2 regions of the Roseburia sp. 499 genome follow, and region 2 is predicted to be linked to the other one. Evidence: predicted binding sites of a transcription regulator. Region 2 holds the regulator's gene; the other holds the start of a gene.
What was found. Region 2 encodes Rex, which represses fermentation and respiration genes when NADH is low (regulators of the CRP and FNR family bind a similar motif). Its sites were predicted from a motif close to ATTGTTAANTANTTAACAAT; they were not measured.

Region 1 (4,965 bases), 330 kb from region 2:
TTATTTAATTCAGGGAAAATCGTGCCATATTGAAACGCTTTGTCTGGTTCGTAAACATCCTGAAAACATTGCCATGGAACGTAAGCCATACCAACCGGCAGATGTGCCAGAGGATCATTTCGCATGTTACCACAAGGCTGGGACATGGAACAGTCCGGCATAGAGCGAGTGGACATAGGACGAGAAGGCATAGAGCGAGCCGGCATAGGGCGAGTGGGGGCATTGCAGCCACATTCTCTTTCAGGTGTATGATTGCAACTATCCATAATAAGAATCCTTTCAAAAATTAGTTTTATTATAAAATATGAAAGATGGTAAAATGTGTTATCAATGCATAAAAAGATAGTGGTATGTATTTTATTTTTATGCATAAAGCACATTGATAATGATTCTCATTTATAATATAATTAAAAATAGAAAAATAACCACGATTGTAATGATGAGGAAGAGATTTATGACAATTTTAGAAGGAACAGTTCGAGAAAGTTATATTGTGACAGATATTCAAATGGAAGAAAACATTATGAGGCGTTTGGAGGCATTGGGAATTAATAGTGGTACACATTTAAAATTGATGAACCGTAAGAAAAATGGAACGGTAATTATTAAGGTGCGGGGAACTCGATGGGCAGTAGGAAAAGATATTGCAGAAGGAATTGAAGTAACGAAGGAAGGAATGGAGGAAAATGTCCATGGAAACCATTAGAGTAGGATTTGTTGGAAACCCAAACTGTGGAAAGACCACATTGTTTAATGCTTATACAGGGGCAAATTTAAAAGTGGCGAACTGGCCCGGAGTTACCGTAGAGCGTGTGGAAGGAGAGACTTCCTATAAGGGACAGAAGTTAAAGCTGATTGATTTACCGGGAATATATAGTCTGACCTCTTATTCTATAGAAGAAAAGGTATCCAGAAAATGTATTATGGATAACGAAGTAGATGTTATCATTAATGTAGTGGATGCGTCGGCGTTGGAACGAAACTTATATTTGACAATGCAACTTTTGGAGTTAGGCAAGCCTGTGATTTTAGCTATGAATATGATGGATATTGTGGAAGAGCGGGGAATGGAGATTGATATGCATCGCTTGCCTGAGATGCTCGGTGGAATTCCGGTGGTTCCGGTATCTGCAAGAAAACGGACGGGACTGGATGTTTTGATGCATGCGGTAGTACACCATTATGAGGAAAAACATAAGCCGGATGTGGTTCATTATCAAAACTATATAGAAGAAAAGATTTCTGTGCTTGAGAAAAAAATAGAAGAAATCTATGACGTAAAGGAAAACCAGCGTTGGTATGCGATTAAACTTCTGGCAAATGATAGTGAAATTACAGAAGAATATCCGATTCAGGATGGAGCAGTGTTAGATCGTAGTTATGAAAAGGATATTATTAATCAAAAATATGACTATATTGAGGAAGTAATCGAAGATACGTTGTTTTATAAGTCCGAAAAGTCAGCATTTACGGATAAAGTGGATGAGGTATTGACGCATCCTTTCTGGGGAATGCCTATTTTTTTTGGAGTAATGGCCATTGTATTTTTCTTAACATTTTTTGTGGGAGATGCTCTGAAGGGAATATTTGAAATTGCATTAGAATATATTTCTAATGGAGCTTTGTATGCATTAGAGCAGATGAAAGTGGCACCATGGTTGATTTCTTTGATTGTAGACGGAATTATCGCGGGCGTAGGCGGTATTTTAACCTTTTTGCCAAATATCTTTATTCTGTTTCTGGCATTGGCATTTTTGGAAGATAGTGGGTACATGGCAAGAGTAGCATATGTCATGGATGGAATGATGGGAAGACTCGGACTTTCCGGCAAAGCATTTCTTCCGATGGTTCTGGGATTTGGTTGCACCGTTCCCGCGGTGATGGCCACCCGTGCATTGGAAAAAGAAAAGGACAGAAGAAGAACGATTTTAATTACACCGTTTATGTCTTGTTCTGCAAGACTGCCGATTTATGTTCTGTTTGCAGAGATGTTTTTTGGAAAATATGCCATGGTAGCAGCACTTTCCATGTATGTTATAGGAATGGTGGTTGCAATTATGGTGGCACTTGTGATTCACAGAGTAGAGACTCATACAGCACATCAGAATCTGTTGATTGAATTGCCGGAGTATAAGACCCCGAATGCCAGAACGATTGCAGTATATGTCTGGGAGAAGGTAAAGGATTATTTGACAAAGGCAGGAACTACTATTTTTATTGCATCCATTATTATTTGGTTTTTATTGAATTTTGGAGTACATGGTATGGTAACCGATATTTCAGACAGCTTTGGTGCAATCTTGGGACATTGGATGGAGCCAATATTGGCACCGGCAGGACTTGGTATGTGGCAGATAGGAGTAGCATTGATTTCCGGTATCTCTGCAAAGGAGGTAGTGGTATCCAGTTTCTGCGTGTTATTTGGAATCGGAAATGTAAATTCCGCAGCAGGAATGATGTCATTGACCAGTCAACTGGCAGATGTAGGATTTGGACCGTTAAATGCCTATTGTATGATGATTTTTTGCTTGCTGTATGTACCTTGTGCAGCAACAATAGGAACGATAAAAAGGGAGACAGGGTCTTGGAAGTTTACGTTGAAAATGATATTATTTCAGATTTTGGTAGCATGGGGCGTGGCAACCGTGATATATCAGATTGGGTCAATTCTATTATAAAGTGTATATTATTGAGTACAAAGAAAAAATCTCTTGTAAAAGGTGAATCCCTATGTTAAATTATTAACGAATGCAAATTATGACTATGAATATATTTTAGATTACAGGAGGTTACAGATGAGAGGAATTGATACTCCAGTAAACCAGTTAAGAAAACAGGTTTTTGTAGAAGTAGCAAAGGTTGCTTATGAATCTGATAATGTAAATAATGATATTGAAGCAATCCCTTATAAAATTACACCAGGAGATGAGCCGCGTTTTCGCGAGAGCATATATCGAGAACGTGCCATTGCATCCGAAAGGGTACGTCTTGCAATGGGTATGTCTTTAAGACCACAGGATAAGCCGGTACATATTACAGATGGAGTAGAAGAGAGTAATATTTCCGAGAAATATTATGAGCCACCTCTGATGCAGGTAATCCCTTCTGCATGTAATTTCTGTGATGACAATAAATACGAAGTAAGCAATATGTGTCAAGGATGTATTGCACATCCATGTATGGAAGTCTGTCCGAAGGGGGCCATTTCTCAGGTAGATGGTCATGCAGTGATTGATCAGACAAAATGTATTAAATGTGGTAAATGTAAGGCTGCTTGTCCATATGATGCCATTTCAAAAAAGGAACGTCCATGTTCTAAAGCATGTGGTGTAAAGGCAATCGAGACAGACGAGCAGGGAAGAGCAAAAATCAATATTGATAAGTGTGTTTCTTGTGGTCAGTGTATGGTAAGCTGTCCATTCGGAGCAATCGCTGATAAGTCTCAGATTTTCCAGTTGATTCGTTGTATGAAGGAAGGCGGAGAGGTAATCGCAGAGGTTGCACCGGCATATGTAGGACAGTTTGGTCCGGACGCTACACCGGCACGTGTAAAGGCTGCATTGAAGCAGTTAGGATTTTCAGAAGTATATGAAGTTGCATTGGGTGCTGATATTGGAGCAGTAGCAGAAGCGCATCATTTTGCAAATCATGTTGCAACTGGAGAACTTCCGTTCTTGTTGACATCTTGTTGCCCGGCATGGTCTATGCTTGCAAAGACACAGTTCCCGGATATGATTGAGAGCGTATCTTCTGAATTGACACCAATGGTAGCAACAGCAAGAAGTATTAAGAAAAAGAATCCAAATGCACATGTAGTGTTTATTGGACCGTGTGCAGCAAAGAAACTTGAGGCAATGAGAACAAGTGTCCGCAGTGACGTGGATTTTGTTATTACTTTTGAAGAATTAAGTGCTATGTTTGAAGCAAAGGGTATCGACCCACAAACAATTGAAGCAAATGGTTCATTGCATGATGCAACCGGAGCAGGACGTGGATATGCAGTAGCAGGAGGAGTAGCAAAGGCAGTTACCGAATGTGTAAAGGAATATTATCCGGAAGTAGAAGTGAAGATTGAACATGTAGAAGGTCTTGCAGAATGTAAGAAAACATTAATGCTTGCAAAGGCAGGTAAGATGAACGGATGCTTAATTGAAGGAATGGGATGTCCGGGCGGATGTGTTGCCGGAGCAGGTACCAATATTCCTGTAAATAAGGCAAAACAGGAAGTTGACAAGGCAGTAAAAACTTCTAGCAAGTCTTTACCAGCCAAGGAATTAAGAGAGATTGAATTAGATTAGTAATAAGGCTAGGAATAAGCGAAAGGCGAATGTGTGTCAATGTGATATACATTCGTTTTTTGTTTTCGGTATAAAAAGTTGTTGACAGATATATCGGCATCTGATATATTGAATATATCGTTTGTCGATATATCGCGAGGTGATAGAATGGAAAAACATATTGCGTTGACAGAAAGTATGTACTATATTTTGCTGTCAGTGATGGAACCTAATCATGGATATGGAATTATCCAAAAGACGTTGGAATTAACAAAGGGAAGAATTGAACTGGGCGCCGGAACACTATATGGAGCAATAAATAGTCTGGTGGATAAGGGGTGGATTCAGTTATATAGTGAAGATAAGTTATCCAGAAAGAAGAAACAGTATATTATTACAGAAGAAGGTAAGCAGATATTAGGGCAGGAAATAGAGCGGTTACAGGAATTGCTGGAAAATGGAAGAATGATGGGATTCTGAAGGAGGAATGGCAAAATGAGGAAGTTTAGACTTTATCTTGATAAGGACAAGGAAGAAAAGTGGTTGAACAAAATGTGTCAAAAAGGCTGGGCGATGACAGGATTCTGTCTGGGAGTGTATACCTTTGTGCCATGTGAGCCGGGAAAATACATTTATCGTATTGATATGCCGGGAGAGATTGGAAAAGATAGCCCAAATTGTGGAATGA
Region 2 (4,965 bases):
TGCGATTTGCTTCTTCTGTATATATCTTAACCAATCCGGCTCCGGTAGCATAAGCAGCTTTTCCACTTAAAAACGCTGCACCTGCCATATTCTTATGTCCAGCCACAACCAGCACTTTTCCGTAAGTACCTTTATTCGAATAATCACAGCGTTTTGGTACTTTTTCAAAGTCCTGCTGTTCCATTTCATAATTCACAGGCTTTTCTTCCAGAAAGCTTTCAGCAGTGATTCCAATATCCTTTACTTTCACCTCTCCAGAGTAGGTTGCTCCCGGATAAAGTAGCATCCCTAATTTCTGAAAAGCAAAGGTAACCGTCATATCCGCACGAAAAGCAATCCCCATAACTGCTCCTGTATCCGCATGAATTCCAGACGAAATATCTACTGCCACTTTCCATGCATTAAGTTCATTCATCTGTTTCACTATTTCAAAATAACTTCCCTGTAACTCTCTGCTTAATCCAATACCAAAAAGCGCATCCACTACTACATCAAATTTTTCCTGTGGAATCTCTTTTCGCATTTCCATTTCATATGCCCGACAGATTTCCATTTGTTTTGCTGTTTCTACAGACATATTACTCCAATCCCCCAGTATAACCAGAGTAATCTCATATCCTTTCTGCCGCAACAACCTTCCTACTGCCAGTCCATCCCCACCATTATTTCCGGTTCCACAAACCAAAAGCACTTTACTTCCCGGCTGCGTATGCCTTTCAATCTCTTCTGTTACTCCAAGTGCCGCACGCTCCATCAAAACCAATGATGGAACTCCAAAATGTTGAATGGTATTTTTGTCACACATTTTCATCTGTTTGCTGTCTACCAGAATATTCATATACATTCCTCCATGTTTAAAAAGAGACATGCCTTATGCTGCTAAGACTGTCTCTTTTCCTCTTCTTTCTGCGAAGGTTCCTTTTCATATGTCAAATCAAAAATATCTATGATATCGGCACCAAAAATATCATGCATATAGGAATAAATTTCCCTATTCTTATCCTCTACAGTCTGCTTGCGTACTGCCTTCTGCTTTACTTCTTCACGAGTCTGTTCCAACCACTTGCGGATTGCTACGCTTTCTATTTCATTGGCGCGCATTTTTTCATAACAATATTCCATGGTCTCTACCATCAGAGCTTCATTCACTGCATCCAATTCCTTAGGAACTTCATCTAATTCCGCATACGCCCGACGCAATTTTTCATTTATTTCAGAAATCAGTCTTCGATCCTCCCGAAGTTTCCTTGACTCTTGCTCGCGCTCAGCTTCATCCATGTTCGCCATAATATTCTTCATCAGTTTCTCTTTCAGGACCTTTAGGTCCTTAATCTCCTGATGCAACCGCCCCTGTTTTTTCAAGTATTCATTTGCTTTCTTTTCCAATTTGACAACACTTTTCGTTTTTCCATCATCTGAAAAAAGATTGTGCCATTTCTGGTCTAAAATCAATAATGATATCTGCTTGCCTCGAAGCACTGTTTCAAACCCATGATTTATTGCTTTTCTTCCACCCATCTTATCACTTCTTATCTCTTATCTTTGACCTTCCCCTGTTTCGCAATATTGTAGGAAAGTTGCATTAAACTGTCTGTAAGATGCACATTCTCTACCACCACATGTTCCGGAAGTTCCAAATCCAAATGCGCAAAATTCCAGATAGCATTGATTCCATAACTTACCAGCATATTTGCAACCTCACTTGCTTTTGTCTTCGGCATAGTAAGCGCTGCGATATCTACCCGATTATTTTTAAGGAAATCTTCTAATTCATCCATCATACGAATATTAATTCCCCTGACCGATACTCCTTTTAATGCCGGATTCACATCAAATAAACCAATGATAGCAAATCCTCTTTTCTCAAACTTTACATAATTTGCAAGTGCCTGTCCCAGATTACCAGCACCTATTACAATAATATTATGCTTCTGGTCCATGCCCATAATCTTTCCAATTTCATCATACAAATATTTTACATTATAGCCATAACCCTGCTGTCCAAAACCACCAAAATTATTCAAATCCTGACGTATCTGGGAAGCAGTTACTTTCATTCTCGTACTTAGTTCATTGGATGAGATACGCTCTACTCCGTCATCTAGCAAATCCCCTAAATAACGGTAGTACCTAGGCATTCTCCGGATCACTGCCTGTGATATTTCCTTTTCCATTGACGTTCCTCCTAAACTGCATTTCTCCCGTGCATATACTATACTCATTATAATGAATCCTGCCTGGACTGTCAATGTGTTAAAGAATTAACATTCTTTTACATAAGTTCTTCCCATTTTTCATACAGTGCTTCCAATTCCTGTTGGCACTTTGCATATTCTTCATGTACTTCCTGAAGTTTCGCCGAATTAGTTGCAATTTCTTCCTGTGAAAAAGATTCTTCCAATTCGCTGATATGAGCTTCCAGACTTTCAATTTTTTCTTCTGTCCGCTTTCTCTCATTTTCAATTTTTCGAAGTCTTGCCTGTTCCTCTTTCTGCTGTTTCCAATCCAGCTTATTACTACTTTCTGTTTCAGGCTTAACCTCTTTCTCTTTTTCTGTCACATAAATCTTCGTAAGTTCCCGGCACTTTTCCATGTAATAATCATAATTTCCGATATAATTTACAATGGTTTCACCTGTCAGATTCAATATTCTGGTTGCCGTTTTGTTGATAAAATAACGGTCATGAGACACAAAGAACACCGTTCCGGTATAACTATTCAATGCCTGCTCTAGAATCTCCTTAGAAGTAATATCCAAATGGTTCGTAGGCTCATCCAAAATCAAAAAATTAGCCTCAGAAAGCATTAGCTTTGCCAGCGATACTCTTCCCTTTTCACCACCACTTAAATCTGCAATCTGCTTAAATACTTCATCACCGGTAAATAAAAATGCTGCAAGCACATTACGAATCTCCGTATTTGTAAGACTTGGATATGCATCAGAAATTTCCTCTATCAGATTTTTTTCTTTATGAAGTACCTGATGTTCCTGATCATAATAGCCAATGTTTACATTGGTACCAAGTTTTATGGTTCCTGCATCAGCTTCTATCATATCATTAATAATTTTCAATATAGTGGTCTTTCCGGTTCCATTGTCACCAATAAGTGCTACCCGTTCTCCACGCTTTATTTCGAAAGAAATATCAGAGAACAACTGCTGATTTGGATATGCTTTCGCAAGATGTTCTACCGCAAGTACATCATTTCCACTGACAATTCTTGGTTCTAAATGCAAATGAATATCTGTATTCTCCTCAGTTGGCTTTTCCAGACGTTCTATTTTATCCAACATTTTCTCCCGGCTCTCTGCCCGTTTGATGGACTTTTCCCGGTTAAAAGACTTAAGTTTTGCAATAACCTCTTCCTGATGCTTAATCTCACGCTGTTGGTTATAATACTGCTTCAACTGTGCTTCCCGCACTTGCGCGCGTTTTGCTGCATAATCACTGTAATTCCCCTGAAATACCGATACTTTTGTACGGTCCAGTTCCACTACTTTACTGACTACTTTATCCAAAAAATAACGGTCATGGGATACAATCACTACTGCTCCCTTATAATTTAGCAAAAAAGTTTCCAGCCATGCAATAGAATTGATATCCAGATGGTTGGTAGGCTCATCTAATAAAATCACATCCGGTTTTGTCACTAAAAGCTTTCCCAAACACACTCGGGTACGCTGTCCACCAGACAATTCCTGCATATGTTTTCCAAATTCCTCTTCTGAGAATCCTAATCCTTTTAATACACCAACAATCTCACTCTGATAGGAATATCCTCCCAGCATATCAAATTCATGGTTCAGACGGTTATAACTTTCCATGAAATCTTCTAATTCCTGTCCCTGATACTGATTCATTCTACTTTCCATATCGCGAAGTTTTTCTTCCATGGAAATAAGTGCTTTCTTTGCAGAAAGCACTTCATCATAAATCGTATGATTGCCGGATATATCGGGATTCTGCGGTAAATAGCCTATAGTCTTATCTTTTGCTAGGACTACTTCTCCTTCATCCGCAGAAATTTCTCCCATAATAATCCGAAGCAGGGTAGTTTTCCCCGCTCCGTTGATTCCTACAATTGCGGCCTTTTCATTTGCTTCAATGTGAAAAGACGCATGTTGTATGATTTCGTCTGTGCCAAAGGATTTACTGATATTTTGGCAGGCTAAAATCATGTTCGTTTCCTCTTCTTTCTTCTATCTTATAAAGATTTCTCCAATGTTTCACGGATTGCCTTGATAAATCCTTCACTGTTTAATACAGTTGGATTCTCTAAGGTAGTAATCAGCGCAAGGTCTTTTGTCATCTTACCGGATTCAATAGTAGATAAACAAGCCTGCTCTAATTTATCTGCAAATGCACTTAATTCTGGAAGATTATCCAATTCTCCACGTTTTCTCAATGCTCCTGTCCATGCAAAAATAGTTGCTACGGAGTTAGTAGAAGTTTCTTCTCCCTTTAAGTGTTTGTAATAATGACGCTGAACAGTACCATGTGCTGCTTCGTACTCATAATATCCATCCGGAGATACTAATACAGAAGTCATCATAGCCAAAGAACCAAACGCACTGGATACCATGTCACTCATAACGTCTCCGTCGTAATTCTTACATGCCCAGATAAATCCACCTTCTGCTTTCATGATTCGTGCTACTGCATCATCAATTAAAGTGTAGAAATATTCAATTCCTGCTGCTTCAAACTTAGTAGCATATTCTTTATCATAAATTTCCTGGAAAATATCCTTAAAAGTATGGTCATACTTCTTAGAAATAGTATCCTTTGTTGCAAACCATAAGTCCTGCTTGGTATCCAGAGCATAATTAAAGCAACTCTTTGCAAAGCTTTCAATAGAATTATTTAAGTTATGCTGTCCCTGGATAACACCTGCTCCGGTAAAGTTATGTATCAATTCTCTCGTCTCTGTTCCGTCTTCAGCAGTATAAACCAGTTCACATTT

Region 1: the regulator Rex is predicted to act here: its motif matches at 2,730-2,749, upstream of BIV20_RS06245 (4Fe-4S dicluster domain-containing protein).

The regions. Positions count from the first base shown of each region.
Region 1 is NZ_CP135164.1:1,255,652-1,260,616, forward strand. Features, by position in the region: gene BIV20_RS06230 (spore coat associated protein CotJA) at 1-266, opposite strand, end outside; gene BIV20_RS06235 (FeoA family protein) at 455-706, shown strand; gene feoB (ferrous iron transport protein B) at 693-2,678, shown strand; gene BIV20_RS06245 (4Fe-4S dicluster domain-containing protein) at 2,796-4,298, shown strand; gene BIV20_RS06250 (PadR family transcriptional regulator) at 4,446-4,757, shown strand; gene BIV20_RS06255 (DUF2812 domain-containing protein) at 4,773-4,965, shown strand, end outside.
Region 2 is NZ_CP135164.1:1,581,034-1,585,998, forward strand. Features, by position in the region: gene BIV20_RS07925 (NAD(P)H-hydrate dehydratase) at 1-838, opposite strand, end outside; gene BIV20_RS07930 (hypothetical protein) at 880-1,518, opposite strand; gene BIV20_RS07935 (redox-sensing transcriptional repressor Rex) at 1,530-2,174, opposite strand; gene abc-f (ribosomal protection-like ABC-F family protein) at 2,273-4,180, opposite strand; gene BIV20_RS07945 (NADP-dependent isocitrate dehydrogenase) at 4,207-4,965, opposite strand, start outside.